Regions from separate parts of the Paenibacillus sp. FSL H7-689 genome, predicted to be linked through region 1. Evidence: riboswitches for the same ligand, from Rfam matches in the RefSeq annotation. Region 1 holds a riboswitch; the other holds the start of a gene.
What was found. A riboswitch is a leader RNA that binds a small molecule or an ion and turns the genes downstream of it on or off. The one in region 1 is predicted to bind FMN.

Region 1 (7,708 bases):
GCGAGTGGGACCATGAAGACGGGGCTCGGTAATATTTTTCAAACCAAATTCAGGCGTATTGGTATGTCCTATGAAGATAAAGCCTGCATCACGGAGTCGAGTGACAAAATTGGAATTGCGTAATGACCGATGCTCGCTGAACAAACGTGAGCCTGAAGTCAGAAATTCACCTTCCAAGGATTGCGAGATATCTTTCAGGAGCAGGGGAACACCGGCAAAAGGTTGTTCTCCAGGTCGAACCAAACCGGCTTCCTCCCGTGCACGAGATTCATATGTACGAATAACCGCATTAAGTTGCGGATTCACTTCTTCAAGGCGTGCAAACGCCGCTTCAAGCATTTCAACCGGGGATACTTCCCGGGATCGGATCAGTTCAGCCAAACCTACGGCGTCGTAGGAGGTATATGAGAATGAAGACATTATGATCGTTCCTCTCTGAATATAATTCATCTGTTTATTCCATATGTCATCGTACCACCGGATTAGACAAAAGACAAAAGATAGAAGAGAAGTAGTGCGATGATATGCATACTCGTTATGAGGTTGGAGGAAAAAGAGGGGGATTTGCATATGCGATATAGAAATAAAGCACAGGGTTAATAGCTCATTTTGCTAATTGAGAAAATGATCGAGTAATAATCGAGTAATGGCAATAAAATAAAACCACTGCTCATCTAATTTGATGTGCAATGGTTTTATTTTACATTTATATTAACTATTTGTTTATATGTGAACCTCAGATATATCCACTTACTCTGTACGCAGCTTCGGTGCAGCATCGGCCCCAGTTGATGATCTTTCCTGCTGTCTGGAAATGGCGAAGAGGGCCACCCAGATCAGGATAAAACCAAGAAGCTGCTCCCATGTAATCAGTGTACGGAAAGCAATCCAGTTCACCAACACACCAGCCATCGGGAAGCTAAGTTCTGCGAGTGTTGCAACAGAGGCTTTGGTTGACGACAGACCTTTGTAATACAACAGAAGACTGAGCAAACCTGGTAACAATGCCTGACCGAGAATGTTGAGGATGACAGCAGTCTGTTCACCCGTTCCGGACGGGAACGTCCATGCCGCACCTTCGTTCCACGTCATAAAGATCAGGAGCGGGAGAGCAACGACAAAGCGCAGGGAGGTGACGGTTTCGTAACGCGCCTGACCCAGCATCAATCGTCCCATAACGGTTGAACCTCCCCATAGGGCAGCAGCCCCAAGGGATAACAAGCTTCCAGCATGAATCCAGTTGTCCCAGTTACCTAATGGCAATGTGAATCCAAATGTAAGCAGGTACGTTCCTGCTAATGCAATGAAGAACAATCCACCGAAGCGGCGAGGCAACGTTTCTTTTAATAACAGTTTAGCCAGCACGATAGCGAAGAGTGGTTGCATTTTTTGCAATAACAGCACCGTATTCGGATCGTTATGTGTAAGCGCCATGGTGAACAATACCGTTGCGAGTGCTGATCCTCCCCATGAGATAAAAATCACGGCAATCCAGTGGCGAGCGCGCAGGTTTTTCAGATCAGCCCGAAATTTCCACAGTACGGGAATGGCAATAAGACTGACGATGATATGTTCCACCAGTACAATCTGCGTGGATGTCATCGTATTTAGCAAAATAATGCGGAAGAGGGGGTCGACACCCCATAAGGCGGCGCCGAGAACTACAAGCCAGAATCCGGTATTACTTCGTTCCTTGCGGTAAACAGGTGATGCTGCTGATGTCTTTTCCATATTCAGGACTCCTTCGTCAGAACACGGAATCTTCAGTTGGCAAAATCGACAAAAGCCCCCGTTTTGGTATATACCAAATAAACGGGGGCTCATCCAAGGACATGCGTCAGGAAAGAGGCCTTCCCGTGAACGGCATGTCAATGTGTTGATCTTCTCTCATCCGGACTGTACCGTCGGCCTTGGATTCACACCAAGTCAGTCGCTAGATGTCCTTCGTTAAGAACAAATAGCGAGTCGCGGGCTGGTTCCGAAGAACATCACCGCCGGTTGGGAATTGCACCCTACCCCGAAGATCCTATTCAATTATATAGTGTGTTGAACAAGCTGTAACATTAATAAGTTCATCTTATTCCTGTAAGCGCTAGCAGTTCAAGCATTTTTTTTAGAAAACGATTTTCCAGCTTCCTTGCTGTCTGCGAAGGAGCACGATCTGACCTGCGTGATACGCATCATGGAGTACCCAGCGAGCTAGTTCGTGTGCCCATTTCTCTTCGGAATCCATATATGCGGCTTCAAGATCTGACTCTTGTAGTGCAGCCAATTGATCTCGCAACTGCTGGGCTAATCGAGTTGTACCCTGCATCAGTGTATTCCAACTAGCTGCGTCCGTTGCATCTCCAGGATTCCCAAATGTGTATTCATTGGAGTCTACAGCAGGAAGGGTAGGCTCCTTACCTTGCATGCGACATAATAAGCGATGGTTGTAATAATACATATGGTTAACCAACTGCCAGATGCTTAATCCTCCTGAGGGTGGAATCCAGGCTGCTTGTTCTGCTGTAAGACCCTCCAAGGATTTCGACAAAGGTACAATCCAATTACATTGATCCCAAGTATCATCCTTTTGAATAAGTAACACATCTAGTGCTGTTGTTTTTGTCATTGCCTTTTCCTCCTTGCGTATAATTGTGATAGGTGATGTAACTAGCTAAAACTGATTAATAAGGTTACACTCAATATAACACATCAAAGACGAGTTGTAACCTTCTTTGTTTACTTAGATGGTTACATAAACGGAGGTATATATGGACAGATTATGGACCGATTTTGTAAACAGCGATTATCACGATTGGCGTGGGGGAGATCGATCGGAGGACAGACTTGGGAAGGCGAACTGGCAGCAAGATTTTCTGGAACGATGGCAACTTAACGCTTCTGTCCCTGCATCTCCAGAAGAGGAGTTGTCGATGAGAAATTTCAGGAATGAATTGATAGCTCTTGGAGCCCGCTTATCTTCTGGAGCATCATTAACGGATATAGAAAAACAATGGTTGAACGGCGTTATGGAAGCAGGGCATGTGAGAAGAACATTGACTACAATTGATCAGGAACTGAAACTCCAACTGGTAGCTGTAGAAGCACATTGGAGTCAGGTTATGGCTGAGGTAGCTGCTGACTTTGCTTTGACTTTGGTAGAGGGAGAAGGCGGCAGGATCCGGATCTGTGATAATTCGGATTGTCGCTGGATGTTCTATGATGATACCCGAAGCAGAACACAGAAGTACTGTGATGATAAGATGTGTGGCAATCTGATGAAGGTCAGAAGATTTCGGGCGAAACGTAAATCCCAAAATTGATAAATACTAACAATAACTATATAATGTATATATACTAGCGAAAAAATAGTCAGAAGCAGTACGGATTCGTAAGCAGGATGTGATCGTCTTTCAAACCAAAATAGATGGGGGATGTTTCTTGTGCGGACAAGTTATCTGTTGAAAAATGGCTGTGTGTTGTCGATGGATGCTAAAATTGGACAGTATAAGAGGGCGGACGTTTTGATTCAGGATTCACTGATCATGGCTATTCAGCCCGACCTGGATATTCCGGATGCGGAGATCATTGATGCTTCATCGATGATTATTATGCCTGGGCTGGTGGACACACATCGGCATATGTGGGAATCACTTGTCAAAACAGCGGGAACCAACTGGTCGTTACCAGTTTATTTGCAAAATCTCTATTATGGTGCGATGGGAAGCAAGCTCCGCCCACAAGATAGTTATATTGCCAACCTGCTCGGTTCCTTGGAAGCGCTTAACGCAGGAGTGACGACAGTAATGGATTGGAGCATGCCATATTCCCCTGACCATACGGATGAACTGATTCGTGGACTTCAGGATGCTGGCATTCGGGCGGTATTTGCTCACGGAGTACCTGGTGAGACGGACTACTGGAATCGGGATAGTCAACTCACGTATTCGAATAATGATGTGAGAAGAGTCAAAGAACGTTATTTTTCATCACGGGATCAATTGCTTACTTATGGGCTTGCCATTCGTGGTCCGGAGTTCAGTCATTGGGATACAACCGTGAAAGAGATCGAGCTAGCACAAGAACTGGATGCGATCTGTTCCATGCATGCCGGATTTGGCAGTTGGGGATCTGTGGATCGCTCGATCAGTCACTTGTACGAAGCGGGACTCTTAAGTCCACGGGTGAATATCGTTCATGGTAACACCATGGGCATGGATGAATACAAAATGCTGGCAGATAGCGGAGCTTCCTTGTCGGTCACACCTGAGGTTGAAATGATGATGGGGCATGGATATCCAGCCACCGGCTATTTTCTTGAACATGGGGGAACCCCTACACTTGGTGTAGATGTGGTGACGTCCACAGGCGGAGATATGTTCTCGCAGATGAAGTTTGCACTTCAAGCTGAACGATCCAGAGCCAATGAACAACTTTTGCAGCAGGGTGAGATGCCTGGTGAGTTGAACTTGCAGTCCAGCCAAGTGCTGAGATTTGCAACTTCAGCTGGTGCCCAAGCATTGGGATTAGAACAGAAGGTCGGTACGTTGACCCCAGGGAAAGAAGCGGATCTGATCATGATTCGTACCACCGATTTGAATATGTTCCCCGTTCATGATCCAATCGGCGCTGTTGTGCAATTTGCCAATCCATCCAACGTGGATACGGTCTTTGTGGCAGGTAGACTCGTGAAGCGAGAGGGTAAGCTGTTGAATGTTGATCTGGATGCGATTCGTCATGCGGCGATGCAGAGCAAAGATTATTTGTTAACCCAATACAGGATGTCAGATGCAGAGAGAATTGCTTTCTCATAATTTACTTTTTCATAAAAACCTGAAATGAAGTCAGTTCGTATTTTTATATACACTTCTACCTATAGTAAAAAATAAAGGGCCGCATAATGATATGTGGCTCTTTGACATGCCTTCATATCGTGGAATTAGACAGGATAAGGTAGGAAGATACAGCGGAAAAAGACGAAAAGAGCTCTCTTTTTCTTAACTTCAGATAACAAGGTACCAGAGATGTTTTTCGCAGAAAATTATGCTCATAAAAACTGCGCATAATATAAATTATACGCAGTTTTGTTTTAAATCCATTTTCATATTCAACCACGTGCAACAGATCATGATAAATTTCGCGGAAAAAGAACAAAATAAGTGATCTTCAAAAATAAATTTAACCAAGCAACGCGATAACGTGTAGAATTCGATAGGTTTTTATAGGTGATCGATAAGATAGAACAAATGACTTTTTCATAGAACAGATGGGAAGCCATCCAATCGCTGCTACATCCATAGCACATTCAAGATTCATGACGAGAGGAACATAACTATGCGTGAGAACAAACAACGATCTTCATTATTTCGCAAAAAACCAATTGCCTCGGAGGGCGATAACAGCAGTGCATTGAAAAGGGCGCTCGGTCCGTTGGACTTAACCACACTTGGGGTAGGTGCCATTATCGGCACAGGGATTTTTGTGTTGACTGGTGTAGCTGCCGCAACGTATGCCGGCCCGGGACTTGTACTGTCATTTTTACTGGCAGGTATCATATGTGCATTCGCGGCATTATGTTACTCGGAATTTGCCTCAAGCATACCGGCCTCGGGCAGTGCGTTCACCTATAGCTATACGGCTTTTGGAGAGGTGATTGCCTGGATTCTGGGATGGGATCTGATATTGGAGTATGGTTTTGCGAGTGCGGCGGTAGCCAGTGGATGGTCTGGATACTTTCAAACGTTGTTGTCCGGATTCGGGCTGGAGTTACCCCATGCGCTAACGAGTGCGTTTATCCCGGAAAAGGGAACCTATTTTGACATCACAGCTGCGGTCATTACGTTAATTATCACTTTTCTGCTTACCCGAGGGGTGAAGGAAGCGGCTCGTGCGAACGGCATTATGGTAGCGATTAAAATTATCGTGGTGTTGATCTTCATTGGTGTAGGTGTTTTCTATGTAGAGCCAACCAACTGGCAGCCATTTTTGCCTTTTGGTATCTCGGGTGTAACTGCAGGGGCAGCGACGGTATTTTTTGCCTACATCGGATTTGATGCGGTCTCTACAGCGGCAGAAGAAGTTAAGCAGCCACAACGGGATTTGCCGATTGGAATTATTGCGTCACTGGCAATCTGTACGGTTCTCTACATTGTTGTATCGTTGATCCTCACAGGGATTGTGCCTTATAACATGTTGAATGTAAGTGATCCGGTTGCGTTTGCATTTGAATATGTCCAACTGAAGGGATTGTCCTGGATTGTATCTCTTGGAGCGATTGCCGGCATTACGACCGTATTGCTGGTTATGATGTATGGTCAGACACGTCTGCTCTATTCCATGTCTCGTGACGGACTGCTGTCACCGGTCTTCTCCAAGGTCAGTGGCAAAAGTCAGACACCAGCGGTAGGGACATGGGTTGCGGGCATTATCGTGGCTCTGTTCTCCGGGTTCATCTCGCTGGGACATTTGGCGGAGCTTACGAACATCGGAACGTTGTTTGCTTTTGCAGTTGTAAGTCTGGGCATTATCGTGTTGCGTAAAAATAACCCGGATCTCAAACGCGGATTCCGCGTTCCACTTGTGCCACTGATTCCGATTCTGAGTGCATTGGGTTGTGTATACTTGATGACACGCCTTGCGGCGCTGACATGGATTACGTTTTTTGCTTGGTTGATCATCGGATTGATCATCTACTTTGCGTATGGACGTCATTACAGTCATCTGAATCCGGCACGCCGGATCTCGAGTGCTTTCAGAGCGAAGGATAAATAGATTAGTCGAGAACATCTTTAACCGAGAATATCTTCATTTTTCCTCATTTCGTATCGCTTAGGCGAAGCGGGATGGGGATTTTTTTATATAGAAAGATAAAGGATGATAACAGCAGGGGAAGGTTGGAATTTTCTTCATATATGGGTAAGTAATTAGGGACGTGACGAACTTAATCACGGGGTCGGGGTTGCGGCTAAGCCAAATATGAAATATATTTGGGGATGTGATATGCCATCAGACATAAGAGAGGGGATGTATCATGAACACACCATTACATACGAGTTCAAATCATCAAAACGCAGCTTTTGGATTTGCATTAGCTGACTCATCTGTACTTGCAGAGGCACAATTAATTGTTTCACAATCAGGAGGTGCAGGTGACCTACAGTTAGATATTGATCCGCAGCGTCTTCTGAAGGATGGACGTAAGGTATCTGTCATTGCACAACAGTTGGATTCACCGGTCAATCGTCAGGATGCCAATATCATCTATGGTCAGGAGCTGGCATACGTGCAGTATGCTGTTAACCTGAAACCGGATAGTTCAATCTCCATTGCATCTATTGAAGGCGTTGAACAGTCTGTTAATCTTGGTTGGGAAGCATTTCAAGAGGGGGAATACGAACTTCGAATCTCCCTGCATATGAAAACACCTCGTATTGCTGAAGGTACACTCGAACCTGAACAACTTGCAATGGTTAAGTATGCGCAAGTTATCACCGTATATATATCGCTTTTCCCGGCAGATGCAGCGTCGTTGAGTTCACCATCTCAAGCTGTGTGGAGCAGAAACCATCATGTGTTTGACTCCTACGGGAGAGGAGGATTTATTCTCGCTGACCTGCCTCGACTCGCTGAACGCGTAGAGGCACTGATGGGACCGGGTAACCATAATCTGATCGAGCAATTTGCCGAAGGGAATCTGTCAGATACGTTGCTGGAAGAGGGGCTG
Region 2 (7,708 bases), on a different contig from region 1:
TGACTTAGATCATCCGCCGGATCAGCACTTTCCGGTTCCAGTTGTTGCAAATCCAGTTTGTTGAATAACAGTTGTGTCTCTTCTTCCAGGTTTTCCGAATCTTCGAACAAACCTGGTTCCGGAAGGTCTTTAATTGAAGCCAGTCCGAAATAATCCAGGAATGACTTGGTCGTTCCATACAGAATTGGTCGTCCGATCGCCTCGGCTCGTCCCACTTCAATAATTAGATCCTTATTCACAAGCGTATGGATGGCCCGCTCCGATTTTACACCGCGGATTTCCTCAATCTCTACCCGTGTAATGGGCTGCCGGTACGCTACAATAGCCAGCGTCTCCAGAGCCGCTTGGGATAAGGACGTACGCGCGGGAGAGTATGCCAGTTTCTCGAAATATACAGCGTGGTCAGGCAAGGTGCCCAACTGAACTACACCAGCGATCTTGAGAATCTGTACACCTCGTCCCTGCTGTGAAAATTCATGAATCATCTCCTCAATCGCGTCCGTTACAAGCTCCACTCGCTGGTCGACGATCTCGGCGATTTGTTTGATACTCAGACCTTCTTCTCCGGACAAAAACAGCAGGCCTTCAATAATCGATTTCAATTTCGGAAAATCCATGATTCTTTGTTTCCCCTCTCCACTCCATAACGATATCCTCAAACATCCGTTCCTGATAACAGACAATCTGCTTCATCTTCATCAGTTCCAGCACCGCCAGAAAAGTGACAACAATCTCATGGCGATAGATATGTTCATCCATCAACTTGGAGAATAACAGCCTGCCTCCCGGCCCCATACTTTCCAAAGCGCCGATGACATCCCGTATCCGATCCTTAACCGAAATCTCATCCCGTTTGATCCGGGTTACGGTTGTACGCTTCTCAGCCTTGCGTAGCGCCTTCTGAAATGCTGCAATCAGGTCAGAGGTGTGTAAACCCTCAACCGGGTTCGATTGGGCTTCTACGGGCATATAGGGGCGCAGATCCTCGGGCTCTTTGGAAAATATAAGACTGCGTTCCCACTCCCGTTCATGAAGATGACGCGCAATTCCCTTGTACTTGCGATATTCTATCAGACGCGCAATCAGCTCTGCACGTGGATCATAATCTTCTTCTTCCATATAATCATAATCCTCTAAGTCCTCAATGACCGGTGGTTTGGGCAGTAAAAGTTTGCTCTTGATCGACAGCAATGTTGCTGCCATGACCAGAAATTCACTCGTAATATCCAGTTCCAGTTCCTGCATCGAATGCAGATACGCCATGTATTGATCGGTAATATCGCTGATGGGAATATCCTGGATATGAATTTCAGCCTTATCAATCAGATGAAGCAGCAGATCCAAAGGCCCTTCAAAAGTCTCCAGTTTGTATGTAACTACCGTCACTAGACGAATCCTCCCGCCAGAAAAATCCAAAACCCTGCTAAGCCGTCCGAATCCGGTTTCCCGTGTTCGTCTGCGCAAAGCAGGGCACTACTATTAAATAAGCACTATTTTAGCTGTTTCGTCAAGTTTGCCATCTCAATTGCCGCCGTAGCTGCATCCCAACCTTTGTTACCCGCTTTGGTTCCGGCACGTTCAATCGCTTGTTCAATATTTTCTGTTGTAACCAGTCCAAAGATCGTAGGCACGCCAGTTTTCAGGTTGATTGCTGCTACCCCTTTAGCCATCTCGTTGCACACATAATCGTAATGCGTAGTGGATCCACGAATGACAGTTCCCAAGGTAATCACCGCATCATACTTGCCGCTCTCCGCCATTTTCTGCGCAATCAAAGGGATTTCGAACGCACCTGGAACCCAGGCTACATCCACTTCATCATCCTGCACGCCGTGACGTTTGAATGCATCGAGAGCTGCGCTAAGCAATTTACTGGTAATGAATTCGTTGAAACGTCCAACGACAACTCCATATCGTGATCCTTCTGAAACTAAATGTCCTTCAAAAAATTGTGGCATTCAAGTCATCTCCCTAACGGTATAATGTAATGTAAGTAACGGAAATCCCTAAGTAATCTCTTCCATAAATTACATGGTGAACATTGTTCATCTAAAATATATTTACTGTTCGTTTTGCTCGATATCATCAAACTTGAGCATATGCCCCAGCTTGGCTTGCTTGGTATGAAGATAAACCGTATTGTCCTCGTTCTCCTCCATCTGGATCGCGACACGCTCTACGACTTCAAGTCCATATCCTTCAAGACCTTTAATTTTACGAGGGTTGTTAGTTAGCAGTCTGATCTGACGAACCCCAAGGTCTTTCAGAATTTGGGCACCAATTCCGTAATCACGCAAGTCGGCAGCAAAACCCAAACTCAGGTTTGCATCAACAGTATCCATACCTTCCTCTTGCAGCTTGTAGGCTTTGAGTTTATTGATCAGGCCAATACCCCGACCTTCCTGTCTCATATAAAGCAGTACACCATTGCCTTCCTCGTGAATCTGTTTGAGTGCCGCATCAAACTGCGGACCACAGTCACAACGATGCGAATGGAATACATCACCTGTCAAACATTCAGAGTGCACACGTACAAGCACAGGTTTCGAACCATCAATTTCTCCTTTGACCAGAGCCACATGTTCCTTATTGTCCACAGCATTTGTATAAGCCACCGCTTGAAACTCACCAAAGTCCGTTGGCATACGCACAGCTACTTCACGTTGAACCAGCTGCTCTTTTTCGTTACGGTAACGAATCATGTCCTGAATACTGATCAGCTTCAGATCATGTTTGCGGGCAATCTCCTGCAGATCCGGAAGTCTGGCCATCGTGCCATCTTCCTTAATCACTTCACAGATAACACCAGCAGGGTAGGAACCACACATGATAGCGAGATCTACAGCCGCTTCCGTATGTCCGGCACGACGAAGTACACCGCCGTCTTTTGCAATCAGCGGGAACATGTGACCAGGCTTACGGAAGTCCCCGGCTTTTGCCTGAGGATCGATTAGACCTTTCACGGTAATAGAGCGTTCATGTGCCGAGATACCTGTTGTTGTATCTTTGTGATCCACAGAGACGGTGAAGGCTGTTCCATGGAAATCCGTATTTTGTTGAACCATCGGTTTCAGGTTAAGTTCGTCCGCACGTTGTTGTGTAATCGGAACACAGACCAGACCTCTACCTTCAGTAATCATGAAATTAATGACTTCAGGCGTCGCCTTTTCGGCCAAAGCGATAAAATCGCCTTCATTCTCCCGATCTTCATCATCCACAACAATGACGGGTTTACCACGCATGAGATCATATATGGCTTCTTCTATTGTGTCCAGAATGGATTGTTCTGACATTGGTCCACCTCCAGTTAATTTCTGTTCTCTATTTATGCAAATCCGTGATTGGAGAGAAAATCTTCACTGATACTGCGCGGCTTGCCAGCACCCGTCTCCCGATGTCCTCTCCCATACTGGAGCAGATGATCCACATATTTGCCCAAAATATCGCATTCGATATTAATGGTATCCCCTGTCTTTTTCACATTTAGTACAGTTTCACCAATGGTATGCGGGATAATGGAAACCGTGAATGCGGTATCCGATGTATGGACAACGGTCAAGCTAATGCCATCCAGTGTAACCGATCCTTTGGGGATCAGATATTTGAACAACTGGTGATCATCAGGCTTGATCTCAAACACAATTGCATTCTGATCACGTGTTATACTGCCAATCACTCCAGTACCATCGACATGACCCTGAACGATATGTCCGCCAAAACGACCGCCTGATTGCATGGCCCGCTCCAGATTAACTTTACTGCCAGATTGCAGCTGACTGAGATTGGTATGGCGATAGGTTTCAGGCATTACATCGGCGGTAAAACCTCCACCTTCGAGCGTTGTCGCAGTTAAGCACACGCCGTTCACTGCTACACTATCACCAATCTTCAGATCGTCCATGATGGCGGAAGCTCCGATATTCAGGACCATCGCTTCGCCTTTCCGACCAATACGCCGGATCTGACCGACTTCTTCCACCAAACCGGTAAACATGCTGCCGCCTCCCTTTTTCAAGTTATAAAGAACCTAACTTTCTACTTTCAAATCCATTTATTTATTCAGGCCACACCGGAATACCGCCAATGCTGATATTATCTCCAACTTGTTCAATCTCCAACTGATTCAATTGAATCGCCTGATTCATACGTTCCACACCCTCGAAGCGGAAGCTTCCAGGTGTATCATAACCGCCTACAATCTTCGGAGCGATAAACATGAGCAGTCGATCAACCAACCGTGCCTCCAGCATAGCTCCATTCAAGGTACCTCCACCTTCAAGCAAAATTGAACCAATGTCACGCTCACCCAACTTGCTAAGTCCGTTTAACAGATCCACACGTGGTCCAGGACCACAGCGTATAATTTCGACGCCGTAGGCTTCCAAACGTTCAGCAGCTTCAGGACTGGCTTCGTCTGTTGTCAGCACCCATGTTGGAGCAAGACCATCCTTAACCATTTTGGCACCTACGGGGAGACGTAACTTGGAATCCACTACAATGCGCACTGGACTAATGCCTTCGACTTGCAAACGGGTTGTAAGTTCGGGATTATCGGCGATTACCGTGTCGACGCCAACCATAATTCCCTGGTGACGATGACGAAGGGCATGCACAATCTCACGAGCAGGCTCGTTGGAGATCCACTTGCTGTCTCCGCTGCGAGTAGCAATTTTCCCATCCAAAGTTGTAGCTGTCTTCAACGTCACAAAAGGTAGACCCGTTGTAATAAACTTAATGAATTTTTCATTCATGCGTCTTCCTCGCTCACGCAGTACGCCAACTTCAACTTCAATGCCTTGTTGACGAAGCATGCTTATGCCCCTGCCGGATACTTGCGGATTTGGATCTTCACAACATACCACAACACGTTTCACCTTTTCATGAATCAGGCGTTCACTACAAGGTGGCGTCTTGCCATAATGACTACAAGGCTCAAGTGTAACGTATACCGTACTTCCTTCTGCATCACTGCCTGCCATGTTAAGTGCATGCACCTCTGCATGACCGGTTCCACGTTTCAGATGGCTTCCCAGGCCTACAATACGACCCTCTTTCACAACTACACACCCAACGACCGGATTAATCCCCGTCTGTCCCTGTGCTCGTTCCGCCATATCCAATGCCAGTGCCATATAAAATTCATCATTGATCATTTCCAAATCCGTTCACCCCGCGGTTTAAAGTCTTGTTTATTAAAAAATCCCCGTCGAACAATCAGTTCGATGGGGATGATGAGAGACAAATGTCAACAGCAGGAGTGAAATGGATACAGCACGCCAACACTTTGCCCAAAACTTCATTTCGGGCAAGTGAAAATAGACACATACCTTAATGAACATCAATTACAGGTAAAGAGCTTTTATAGTGCGGCATATGTATGGAACTGTCCGGCGTAACCGGATCTTCCCTGCACAGTGCAAGACATCATAAAATCGTGACTGTGCAGCAATACTCCTGCTGAATGCAAACCTGTTAGGTCTGCACCTCTCCTTCTCCCATCCAGACTATACTGTCGGTTCTGGAATTACACCAGATCAGCCATCTGCCAATGGCAGACAGGTCACGGACTTTGCATCAAGTGCTGGACACATAGGTCCTTACACTTCCTGCATCACCGCCGGTAGGGAATTGCACCCTGCCCTGAAGGATTGCTTTCGTTATTACTTGGATGTTAGCACTTTAATGCCAAAAAATCAATTGTTTTTTGTTCCTTTTTGTCACATACTAACTTTTAATAAGCTAAGAAACAACAAAAAACCGCTTCCTCTCAAGGAGGCACGGTTTTTGCTTGGAGGCACATTTCACATCCATCGTATCATTCTACATATCAGGAAAACACCAGCTCGCCATATGCTTTAATTCTTTGGCATTATGGAATGGAGTGCGATCAGGTTCTTGCAGGGGCGAAGTCGGAAGCGGGAACTCTCTTGCCACCCTTCTGACCCAACTTGTGGAATCGATCGCAATAGCCGAGCATTTCCAGCGTCCATTCGCTCTCGGTCGAAACGTCCCATGCAAATCTGCTTTACCCGGCATCTCTGGAAAGACACCATCCAGATATTCAACGATGACGCGCTTGTCTCTGACTTCATGACAATATACAGTCACCCATACACCTTCTCGGACCCGAACAGCATACACATCGCCAGACTGTACCTCCCCGGTACCTGCATCAGGAGATGCCTTTGGTACTTTTCCACGAACACTTCTCTTCTTCTCCAATGCCCCTAAGATCGTGTCCTTTAGAGCTGGACTCTCATCAGGCTTATCCGCAAGAGATATATTATTCAGATCAAAATCATGAAATATCTTGTTCAGGTTGTTCTCATTAATTCCGACAGATGAGTCCCACCACGCCAGAGGGGCCTGCACTTCCACCCGCACATTGGGGCGTGCGTCACGCTGCATATAAGAGGTGAATTCCGTGATCATTCCGGGATGTTCCGGCGTATCCAATATGCCAATCAGAGCTAACGTCTCAAGCAAATCACGGTAAGCATATTCCTTCTGTGTAGGCAAAAGACGTTCCTTCTTGAGCGCTACTGCTGCCTTGCTGTAACGTGTTTTGGGAGGTAATTCGCGCAGCACCGTTAACACCGCACGGAATGTCCAGCGGTCGTACTCATTGGGTATTGGAAGCTCCTGTGCGGTAGCCAGCTCTCGAAGTGCCAACACGCATCCAAAAGGATCACCGTCCAACGGGGTTCCATTGGTCATCCGCCAATACCATTGCAGCGTTGTGTCGGTTGCTTGATCTACACTTAATCCGCAGATCTTACAAGTGTTCGAAGATGGATATGGCGTATGTTCATGACTTGGCATACTGCTCGCAATAAGCTTGCCCGTAAGCAACGAGCGCCAGATCATGGGTGCTGACCACAAAGAGGATACAAAGGCCTGCGCTGCATCATTGATCGTCCATTGATTCGCAACTTTTTTCAGCTCAGTAATCGTTTCATCATGTTGCGGACATACAAAGCGATTCGGTTCATGCCCGGCTGTCTCAAGCGCTTCTCGATCCTTTACGGATAGACTATCCGGAACGACATGGCGCGATGCCTGCAATTCTTCATCCCACAACGTGCGCTCACTATAAATTTGTTTTAACAAGCTTAGCTGAGTAACCATATCCAAGGTTTTATTCATCCTTTCTAATTATCGATTTGAAGTATGTAAAAATAAAAAAAGTGCTTCTATAAGAGAAGCACTTCATGTTTGGATCCAGTTAAGGTGAAGGTATTAAGCTTCTACAACTTCAACAGTTTCCATTTTGTCTTTACCTTCTAAAGCGTCCACGAACTCCATACCTTTAGTTACTTTACCAAATACAGTATGTTGTCCATCCAAATGTGGTTGCGGTTGGTAGCAGATATAGAACTGGCTTCCACCTGTGTTACGGCCAGCATGTGCCATAGCAAGTGTTCCGCGCTCATGTTTGTTCGGGTTAATTTCACAGTTGATTGTGTAACCTGGGCCACCTGCACCGCTACCGTTAGGGCATCCGCCTTGAGCTACAAAGCCCGGGATAACGCGGTGGAATGTAAGACCATTGTAGAAACCGGAATTAGCCAGTTTCTCAAAGTTTGCTACTGTGTTTGGAGCTTCTTGATCGAACAGATCGATCAGAACTTCTCCGCCGTTTGCCAATTTAATTTTCGCTTGTTTCGCCATATGTAAATGACTCCTTTCGTATTGACCATCGTTAATG

Region 2: another riboswitch for FMN. It lies ahead of ribD (bifunctional diaminohydroxyphosphoribosylaminopyrimidine deaminase/5-amino-6-(5-phosphoribosylamino)uracil reductase RibD); the one in region 1 lies ahead of C170_RS20640 (DMT family transporter).

Annotation. Positions count from the first base shown of each region.
Region 1 is NZ_ASPU01000028.1:220,896-228,603, forward strand. Features, by position in the region: gene C170_RS20635 (amidase) at 1-420, opposite strand, end outside; gene C170_RS20640 (DMT family transporter) at 751-1,731, opposite strand; FMN riboswitch at 1,876-2,029, opposite strand; gene C170_RS20645 (DinB family protein) at 2,114-2,614, opposite strand; gene C170_RS20650 (CGNR zinc finger domain-containing protein) at 2,757-3,308, shown strand; gene C170_RS20655 (amidohydrolase family protein) at 3,420-4,799, shown strand; gene C170_RS20660 (amino acid permease) at 5,320-6,756, shown strand; gene C170_RS20665 (hypothetical protein) at 7,016-7,708, shown strand, end outside.
Region 2 is NZ_ASPU01000011.1:176,127-183,834, forward strand. Features, by position in the region: gene scpB (SMC-Scp complex subunit ScpB) at 1-617, opposite strand, end outside; gene C170_RS07310 (segregation and condensation protein A) at 586-1,386, opposite strand; gene ribH (6,7-dimethyl-8-ribityllumazine synthase) at 1,491-1,958, opposite strand; gene C170_RS07320 (bifunctional 3,4-dihydroxy-2-butanone-4-phosphate synthase/GTP cyclohydrolase II) at 2,061-3,293, opposite strand; gene ribE (riboflavin synthase) at 3,326-3,994, opposite strand; gene ribD (bifunctional diaminohydroxyphosphoribosylaminopyrimidine deaminase/5-amino-6-(5-phosphoribosylamino)uracil reductase RibD) at 4,056-5,159, opposite strand; FMN riboswitch at 5,484-5,652, opposite strand; gene C170_RS07335 (hypothetical protein) at 5,821-7,128, opposite strand; gene C170_RS07340 (peptidylprolyl isomerase) at 7,240-7,671, opposite strand.